DNA from 3 places in the Streptococcus sp. 27098_8_91 genome. Region 3 is predicted to be linked to each of the others. Evidence: predicted binding sites of a transcription regulator. Region 3 holds the regulator's gene; each other region holds the start of a gene.

Region 1 (3,283 bases), on a different contig from region 3:
CATTGAGCTGTAATTGCAGCATCTCTTCCTGCTTAATTTCTACTGGATCTTCAATGGACATGACCTGCCGACCCTTAAACAATGACTTGGCTAATTCATGCATCAAAGTAGTTTTACCACTTCCTACAGGTCCTGCAAATAGATAAAGGCCGCGTTGCCTAAAGCCCTTTTCCAGTTCCTTAAGGTCTTGAAACCAGAAGCGCAACTCTTGTTCTTGATCATGCAAAAGCCGGATAACTAGACTCTCATGACCACGATAATCTCCTACCGTCGATAAACGTAGTGAAGAACGCTTACCATCATGCTGATAATCACAGGAACCAAGCTGACTACGGCGTTTTTCTCCAACGTTCATCCCCGCAATAAACTTAAAATGACTAATGACGGCCCCCAACTTTTCAAAGTCATAGGTGCTAATCAAATGTCTCTCATCTCCAACTCGCATATGTAGCTCGTAAATCTTTTCTTTAGGAATAAAATAGATGTCCTGGGCTCCCTGTTTTTTGGCCAGTGTAATCAATTCTTGTGCAAGTATTTGTACCATATCTTCCTCCTCATTCTTACTATTCGAAGAAAATATAAAAAAGAAGAAACAACTTCATTAAAAAATTGTTTCTTCTTTTTTTATGCGACAAGTACGGTGGATTTCTAAACCAGTCTGCTTTTCGTAACCAGGTCTAAATTTTTCATCAGGAATGACTTGACCATCTTCCAACAAAGCCAAGGAATGATATTGCTGAAGAAATTCATCGCATTCTTCACACCAGCGTTTATCTTCTGGATCCCAAAAAATAGTCATCAAGTCTCCCCTACTTTTGTAAAGAGGAATCTCCTTTTCTAACTCAAACCAACAAGACTTATAATATTTCAAGGCGTCATAATAGTTATCAAATTTTTTGCTCGCAATGACGTCGTCTTCCCAGCCTTCTATAAACCACCACGGTTCAAAATCTCCGTACATTTTTATAACTCGATACATAGATTAACTTCCTTTGTACCGTATATTATAGCGAAATTTTGAGAACAATGAAAGAATTTTGCTCATTTTCACGAATTATATAACATTTTCAAAAAATCCAGCTATTCTAAAACGAATAACTGGATTTAAAAACAAGATTAACCTTCTGAAATATCGTTTTCAATGATCACTTTAATTGCATGATGATCGGCGGCCTTACTAAATACTTCATAGGCCTTTTCTATTTCACTAAGTTTGAAATAATGAGTTACCAATTTTTCAGGTTCAATTTTATGACTTTCTAAGGCTTTCAAAAGCTGAGGAGTTGTATTGGTAGAAACCAACCCAGTAGTAACATTAATGTTACGAATCCAAAGAGTGTCCAAATCAAACTGAACTGGTTTACCATGCACACCACAGTTGGCTACTGTTCCACCTACACCGATAATCTTTTGACAGAGATCAAACGTTGCAGGAATTCCTACCGCCTCAATAGCGACATCTACACCTCGACCATCTGTCAAATCATAAATTTCTTGTATTGCTTTTTCAGGGTCTGAAGAATTAATCTTATGAGTAGCACCGAAAGAAACTGCAGTATCCAAACGGTTATCGTCTAGGTCCACCATAATCAATTTAGCTGGTGAATAGAATTGTGCCGTCAAAAGAGCTGCCAACCCAACTGGCCCTGAACCAACGATAGCTACACTACAGCCAGGCTCAACTTTCCCTTTTAAGACACCAATTTCATAGCCAGTTGGCAAGATATCAGATAACATAACTAAGGCTTCATCAGACAAGTCAGATGGAGTATGATAAAGAGTATTATCAGCATGAGGCACACGAAGATATTCTGCTTGCATACCGTCAATCAAATGTCCAAAAATCCATCCACCTTCGTCTTCACAGTGAGCATAGATTCCTTTTTTACAATAGTAACACTTGCCACATGCACAAACGCAAGAAATTAAAACCTTATCACCCTTTTTGAAGTTTGAAACTCCTGCTCCAACTTCCTCTACAATACCAATTCCTTCATGTCCTAAGATAGTTCCACTCTTACAAGCAGGAACATCGCCTTTAATAATATGAAGGTCTGTACCACAAATAGTAGTCTTAACGATACGCACAATAGCATCTGTTGGATTGCGAATAATCGGTTTGTCAACATCAACAAATGAAGCAAGTCCTGGTTTAACATAAGTATAGGCTTTCATAAAGCTTACCTCCGTTTTTTTATTTGTATTGTTTATATCATGATTGTAAGCCTTTTCAAACAGAAAATCAAGTAATATGTGAAAAAAATAACAAAATTATTAAAAAAGTAGAAACTAAAGTCGTTTCTACTTTTTAGATTATGCTTGATAACGTTTTTCACCATCAAGGTAAGTTGCTACCAATTCCAAATCCTTATCAAGAACGATAAAGTCAGCATCGTAGCCTTCACGGATTTGTCCACAGACGTCATCGATATGAACTGATTTAGCTGGATTCAGACTAGCCATCATGACTGCTTCATGAGAATTTGCAATTCCCCATTCAACTACATTTTTGAGACCATCTTTTAGTTTGAGAATGGAACCTGCCAAGTTACCTGTAGATTTAAGGCGAGCAGTCCCATTTGCAACTACAACTGGAAATTCACCTAACATATAATCGCCATCTTGCAAACCACCTGCTGTCATACAGTCGGTAATAAGAGCAATATTTTCAGTTCCTTTTTGTTTAAGAAGAATTTCGCAAGCCTTAGGATCCACGTGATGACCATCACAAATCAATTCTGCATAAGTGTGTGGTAACTCATACATAGCACCAACCATACCAAGTTCGCGGTGTGTTAAGCCACGCATTCCATTATAGGCATGAACCCAAACACTAGCCCCGGCATCAACAGCTTTTTTAGCTTCATCAAATGTAGCATTAGAGTGACCCAGAGCAACAGTTACACCTTCACCAGTAATAGTACGTACAAAGTCCTCAACCCCATCACGTTCAGGTGCAAGAGCAATTTTATTAAGAAGACCATTAGCAGCCTTCTGCCAAGCGCGGAACTCATCCATACGTGGATCTTTCATGTAAGCAGGGTTTTGAGCTCCTTTAAATTCCTCAGTAAAGTATGGCCCTTCAAAATAGATACCACGAATCTTAGCACCAGATGCTTCTTGATAGCGTGCACCAATGTTTTCAGTAACAGCCAGCAATTGTTCGTATGATGAAGTTAGTGTAGTTGGTAGGAAACTAGTAACACCTGTGCTAAGAAGACCTTCACTCATCGTATGAAGAGTTCCTTCAATATTATTATCCATGACATCCACACCACCAAAA
Region 2 (3,283 bases), on a different contig from region 3:
TGTTGCCAAACCTTGCAAAATCGCTTGGCTGGCTGTTACGGTATTTTTCGCATCACGCGTTGATTGATAAACTAATGTCATAAATCTCTATCCTTTATCTATAGTCTTATTCATTATAACATGATTTTTCAGAAAATTCTCCCTTTATAAGAAAATTATAGAGTCATTTTTTCTTTCAAAGGCTCTAAATAGGTCATTTCTTGCTGACCTCTCATTTCAAGACCTTGCTCTGCTATAGCTAGCAAGTCTTTTGAGAATTGAACAATTCCAGCTGTCTCCTCATCTGAAAGCTGTTTCTTAGAAAACTGGCGTCTCAAAGATTTGTAGTCACAACCAAATCTCTCAAAGAAAGGTGCTGTTTCTAGGTATGTTTCAAGCTTGTCTAGATTCACCAACAAACCTAGATGAAAGGCTGCCGAAGTAAAAGTGCGGTCTAGGGGTTGCGTACAAACACTACGAAATTCGACCGTTCCTCGAGTTGTTAGGTCTTGATATTGGTAACTACGATGCGTTTGAAAATCCTTCTCTTGAGGAACAAACAGAGTTTCTTTTCCATTTAGAGTATAGGCCGAAATTTCCTCAGTAGCTAGATAATCTCTAGCCCGAATCGGAGAAAAATAGTAGGTTTCCCCATCTCGTTCTGCTGTAAAAATCGCAGAGCGGTCTAGATAATCAAAGAAATCATCCTCATCTTTAAAGAGTCTATCATTGACACCAACATTTTCTGGATAAATCCCATGCATGGATTTTTCCCAAAAGATATCTCGTGAAATCAAAGTATCCCAGTCTGCTCCCGAAAACTCAGAATTGGCAAATAAGAAAGCTTTGGCTGCCTCAAGCTGAGTGAAAGCATTGATAACTCGTAAGTAGTTTGACTTCGAGACATCTAACTGAACTTGACTCCCACAGATAAATGCACCATAGGCTGGAAAGTCATGCAAAGAAACGGACTCCTGATTGTTGCCCATCTTCAGATAGTCCATCAACATCTGGTAACGCTGATAAGCGACAGGCAGATTATCATTGATATTCCAGTTAGGATGAATCCCCCAACCCTGAATCGCATGATCCTTTTCCCCAAGCTTTTCCTGAATCACCTTCATATAAGCTTGAAAGCGTTGGTCGACCTCTTGGATATTCTGGACTCTGCCAAAGGCAAACTCCAAGGTCGTATAGGAAACCTCAAACAAAATCCGGTCTTGACTGATCGGTTCTACAAGTTGAATTGGATTGCCATCCTGGTCTTCCTTTTCAACTTCCAGACCGAGAGCACCAACCAAAAAGTGCATCAATTCTTTGCTGACTTCAATATCGGTAGCTTGTCCATTTACATGAACGATAGGAAACTCCAACTCAATACCGATATAGAGTTCTGGATTTTCTTTGATATTTTTTAAATAGCGGTCTTTTAACAACTGAATTGAAGGGGACATAGATACCTCTCATTATAACTTCTCATACTAGAAAACAAATTACTCTCTATTATACCAAAAAGTCCTAGAGAAGGATCTTAGAAAGTCTGTTTGCAAGCTCGCTCCCTAGATTTTAGCCCCAATAACTTCCTCTTTATATGAAATCCATGCCAATACATCAGATATCATTGTTCAATTTTCACAGTCTCATCAACCGGTTAAGCGATTACATAGTTTTTTCATCAAATCCCTTGTACTATATTAAATATAGTGATATAATTCACATATAGACAAAAAGAGGGCAGTTCAAATTCGACTTCACTTGAATCATGAGTCAAGCCAAGCCCCTTTTCCTCTGCACCTCAACGACTAATCAAGGAGGATAGCTATGAAAGCTGTTGTTGTAAATCCAGAAGGTACTGGTGTTGCTATTGAAGAAAAAGTTCTCCGTCCACTCGAAACTGGGGAAGCTCTTGTAGAAGTTGAGTACTGTGGTGTCTGCCACACTGACCTCCACGTTGCCCATGGTGACTTTGGTAAAGTTCCAGGACGCGTTCTCGGTCACGAAGGTATCGGTATCGTAAAAGAAATCGCCCCTGATGTTAAAAGTCTCAAAGTTGGCGACCGTGTCAGCGTAGCTTGGTTCTTTGAAGGCTGTGGTATGTGTGAATACTGTACAACTGGGCGCGAAACTCTTTGCCGTACAGTAAAAAATGCTGGCTACTCAGTAGATGGTGGTATGGCAGAACAATGTATCGTAACTGCAGATTATGCCGTTAAGGTTCCAGAAGGTCTCGATCCAGCCCAAGCCTCTTCTATCACTTGTGCCGGTGTTACTACATACAAGGCTATCAAAGAAGCAAAAGTTGAACCAGGCCAATGGGTTGTCCTCTATGGTGCTGGAGGCCTTGGTAACTTGGCTGTCCAATACGCGAAAAAAGTATTCAACGCACACGTTATCGCAGTTGATATTAACAATGATAAACTTGCCCTAGCTAAAGAAGTTGGTGCTGATATCGTGATTAATGGTCTTGAAGTCGAAGATGTTCCAGGCCTTATCAAAGAAAAGACAAACGGTGGTGCTCACTCAGCTGTCGTAACAGCTGTATCAAAAGTTGCCTTTAACCAAGCAGTTGACTCTGTTCGTGCAGGCGGTCGTGTAATAGCTGTCGGTCTCCCATCTGAAATGATGGATCTTAGCATCGTCAAAACAGTTCTTGACGGTATTCAGGTCATCGGTTCCCTTGTTGGTACACGTAAAGATTTGGAAGAAGCTTTCCAATTTGGTGCTGAAGGTCTCGTTGTTCCAGTTGTTCAAAAACGGCCTGTCGAAGATGCCATTGCTGTCTTTGATGAAATGGCTGCTGGTACCATCCAAGGTCGCATGGTTCTAGACTTTACTCATTAAGATAAATAATAAATAATAAAACGAGGTAGGGACAGTAGACCCCACCTCGTTTTTTAGCAATAAAATTTTGGCATAGCAACTAATCGAACTTAAAGTTCTTTTTTAAATGCTCAATAACACCATTAAAGAAAACGTCATTTTTCTATCCACATTCTTTCAGCATCCAATGGTTGAGTGAAGTAAAAGAGGCTGGAACTAAGTTACCGAGATTTGGTTGGTCCACTTCTGCACTACCACTTTTTATATTAAATTTTTTTACCATTTTATAGACGATTTTACAAAAAGTTCATATATCAATATCTGCAAAGATAAAGCTTTGAGATTTTTTTCACTCTTTATTATAATTAGTTGATTTTTTGATGAAAACGATTTATACTTAAGGAGTCTTAAAGTTTTCTTAAACTAAGAGTCAAACATTTTATAAGGAGGAATAACAATAATGAGTATCGGAATCATTATTGCG
Region 3 (3,283 bases):
AGAAAACCAGTTAGTCCACTATTTAAATAGAAATTAGGTGAGTTTTTGATTTATTTGGATAATGCTGCAACGACTCCGATGTCTTCAGTAGCTATCTCAGCAATGACTCAAGTCATGCAAGAAACTTATGGCAACCCTTCTAGTATTCATGGACATGGGCGCCAAGCAGGTAAACTATTACGAGAAGCTCGTCAAGAACTAGCAAGTTTACTAGGAACAAAGCCACAACATATATTCTTTACCACTGGTGGTACTGAAAGCAATAATACTGCTATCATCGGCTACTGCCTTCGCCATCAAAATCGTGGAAAGCACATTATCACTACTGCGATTGAGCACCATGCTGTTCTAGAACCCATCAAATACTTGGTTGAAAATTTCGGTTTTGAAGTGACTATTTTACAGCCTGAAAATCAAGAAATTACTGCAGACCAGGTCAAAAATGCACTGCGTGAAGATACCATTCTTGTTTCTACTATGTTTGCAAACAATGAAACTGGTACACTTTTACCTATTGCTGAAATTGGGGAAGTTCTAAAAAATCATCCAGCCGTCTATCATGTCGATGCGGTTCAGGCAGTTGGTAAATTAGAGATTCTTCCCGAAAAATTGGGAATTGATTTTCTTAGCGCTTCTGCACACAAATTTTATGGTCCAAAAGGAGTTGGTTTTCTCTATGCTGCATCTACAGATTTTGACTCCTACCTTCATGGTGGCGATCAAGAGCAGAAAAAAAGAGCAGGAACAGAAAATCTTCCTGCCATTGTGGGAATGGTAGCAGCTTTAAAGGATGATCTTGAAAACCAAGAACAAAACTTTAAAAAGGTTCAAAAACTAAAAGAAACATTCTTAAAGGAAATTGCTGGAACAGACTATTACCTCAACCAAGGAAAAGACCAGCTACCTTATGTCCTTAATATTGGATTCCCAGGTCAACGTAATGATCTACTACTCCTTCGTCTAGATCTTGAAGGTATTTCTATTTCAACTGGCTCTGCTTGTACCGCAGGTGTCGTTCAGGTTAGTCATGTTCTTCAGGCTTTCTACGGTGAAGACTCTCCTCGCTTACACGAATCCGTTCGCATCAGCATTTCACCTCAAAATACAGAGCAAGAAATAATCACTCTCGCACAAACTCTAAAAGAAATCATTGGAGGTTAACTCAATGGCATTCGAAAAAACCATTAGTCTTAAAAATTGCCGTTATAATTACACACTTAGCCCAACCGTCAAAAAGTTCACTCTAAAAGATAACACTTTTTTTGAAACTAAGGTTGGTAACTATGAACTAACGCGTCTTCTTGAAAAAGTTCCAAATAGTGGGGAAGGTTTCCAACTTAAGATTATCATCAACAAAGACTTAACAGGTGCAAAAATCAACATCACTGATAAATTTGGTCTACGTTTAGTCGATATCTTTAAGTCAGAAGAAACTCATATCCACCAAGAGAAATTTTACTTCTTGATGGATAGTCTTGTTGAACGTGATGTCTTTACTAAAAGCGAAAGATAGAAGGCAATCATGTTTCGATTAATTTACAAAGATACCTATCAAGTCGATCGCGTTTTAGAATACGAAGATTATGAAGCACTCATGCTATCACTTTCAGGCTGTGTGACTCTTCCAGATACTACTGTTATTACTTCTCTGACCTATAATGGAAAAGAAATCTATCAGGGGCTTCTGGGAAATCTCTATCGTTTTCTATCTCACTATGATTTTACAAAGATAAGCTAAGATTTTTCTTAGTTTTTTCTTATTTTTGTTGATTTTTTCACAATCTTTCTATAAAATAGTATTTAGAAAGGTTGTGATTTTGTGAAAGAAAAACAGTCTGCTATTCCAAAAGCAACAGCAAAGAGACTTTCTCTTTATTATCGTATCTTTAAAAGGTTTCATGCAGAAAAAATTGAAAGAGCCAACTCAAAACAAATTGCCGAGGCCATTGGTATTGACTCTGCTACTGTTAGACGAGATTTTTCCTACTTTGGTGAACTTGGTCGCCGTGGATTTGGCTACGATGTCAAAAAACTAATGACGTTTTTTGCTGATCTTCTAAATGATAATTCTATTACAAATGTTATGTTGGTGGGTATTGGTAATATGGGGCATGCACTCCTTCACTACCGTTTCCACGAACGAAACAAAATGAAAATCATTATGGCTTTTGATTTGGATGATCATCCTGAAGTTGGGACGAAAACCCCTGATGGAATCCCAATTTATGGAATTTCCCAAATCAAGGATAAAATAAAGAATGCAGATGTTAAAACTGCAATCTTAACTGTACCGAGTGTCAAGTCACAAGAAGTAGCTAATCTCCTTGTAGAAGCAGGTATTAAAGGAATTTTAAGCTTTTCACCCGTTCATCTCCAACTACCAAAAGATGTGGTGGCTCAATATGTGGATTTAACTAGTGAATTGCAAACTCTCCTCTATTTCATGAGAAAAGAGGATTAGAAAGCGAAAGCATTTATGAAAAAACCAGTTATTGGGATTACAGGAAACGAAAAAGCTCATCCTGATGATGAGCTGATGATGAGCTATGCTGCAAAGGGCTTTGTTGAAGGAGTCAAGGAAGCTGGGGGAATTCCCATTATCCTACCAATTGGTGATCAAGAAATGGCCAGTTACTACATTGGCTTGATTGATAAACTCATTTTAACTGGTGGACAAAATGTCGATCCAAAGTTCTATGGTGAATCTAAAACGATCGATAGCGATGACTACCACCTTCAGAGAGATATTTTTGAGCTAGCTCTTATAAAAGAAGCCATTAAACAGAAGAAACCGATTTTTTCTGTTTGTCGAGGCACCCAGCTCTTTAATGTGGCTATGGGAGGAACTCTTTATCAAGATATTGAAGACCATTGGCAGGATACTTCAGCCGAGTATACAACTCAACGTTTAGTCACCGAGCCTGATACTATTCTTCGAGATATCTATGGAGAAATCTCCCATATCAACTCTTTCCACCATCAGAGTATTAAGGACCTAGCTCCAAATCTCAAGGTTGTAGCTCATGATCCTAAAGATGGAATTATCGAGGCTGTTACAACAACGGATGGTTTCCCTTACCTCGGTGTTCAATGGCATCCAGAATTTCTCTTTGAAAATCGTCCCAAAGATAAAACACTTTTCGACTATGTCATCAATGAATTGTAAAACCTGTATCATATACAGGTTTTTTATACCAGATCCGTCTTCTCACGGTAACTAAAATAATCGGAATGTGAGACGATAAGATGATCCAATAAGACCAAACCCATTAATTCGCATGCT

The links. The regulator Rex, encoded in region 3, represses fermentation and respiration genes when NADH is low (regulators of the CRP and FNR family bind a similar motif). The targets are predictions, from matches to a motif close to TTGTGAANTANTTCACAA.
Region 1: O3611_RS07570 (zinc-dependent alcohol dehydrogenase family protein) is a predicted target of Rex. The motif match lies at 2,252-2,269, and genes of this name have one in related genera.
Region 2: adhP (alcohol dehydrogenase AdhP) is a predicted target of Rex. The motif match lies at 1,681-1,698, and genes of this name have one in related genera.

Annotation. Positions count from the first base shown of each region.
Region 1 is NZ_JAPVZN010000007.1:118,877-122,159, forward strand. It holds gene comGA (competence type IV pilus ATPase ComGA) at 1-544, opposite strand, end outside; gene O3611_RS07565 (DUF1033 family protein) at 602-979, opposite strand; gene O3611_RS07570 (zinc-dependent alcohol dehydrogenase family protein) at 1,117-2,175, opposite strand; gene nagA (N-acetylglucosamine-6-phosphate deacetylase) at 2,314-3,283, opposite strand, start outside.
Region 2 is NZ_JAPVZN010000008.1:54,108-57,390, forward strand. It holds gene thrC (threonine synthase) at 1-81, opposite strand, end outside; gene O3611_RS08045 (gamma-glutamylcysteine synthetase) at 156-1,433, opposite strand; gene adhP (alcohol dehydrogenase AdhP) at 1,801-2,820, shown strand; gene O3611_RS08055 (PTS sugar transporter subunit IIB) at 3,260-3,283, shown strand, end outside.
Region 3 is NZ_JAPVZN010000002.1:195,936-199,218, forward strand. It holds gene O3611_RS02805 (ribose-phosphate diphosphokinase) at 1-30, shown strand, start outside; gene O3611_RS02810 (cysteine desulfurase family protein) at 46-1,161, shown strand; gene O3611_RS02815 (DUF1831 domain-containing protein) at 1,166-1,513, shown strand; gene O3611_RS02820 (DUF4649 family protein) at 1,523-1,738, shown strand; gene O3611_RS02825 (redox-sensing transcriptional repressor Rex) at 1,820-2,461, shown strand; gene O3611_RS02830 (gamma-glutamyl-gamma-aminobutyrate hydrolase family protein) at 2,477-3,166, shown strand; gene radC (DNA repair protein RadC) at 3,190-3,283, opposite strand, start outside.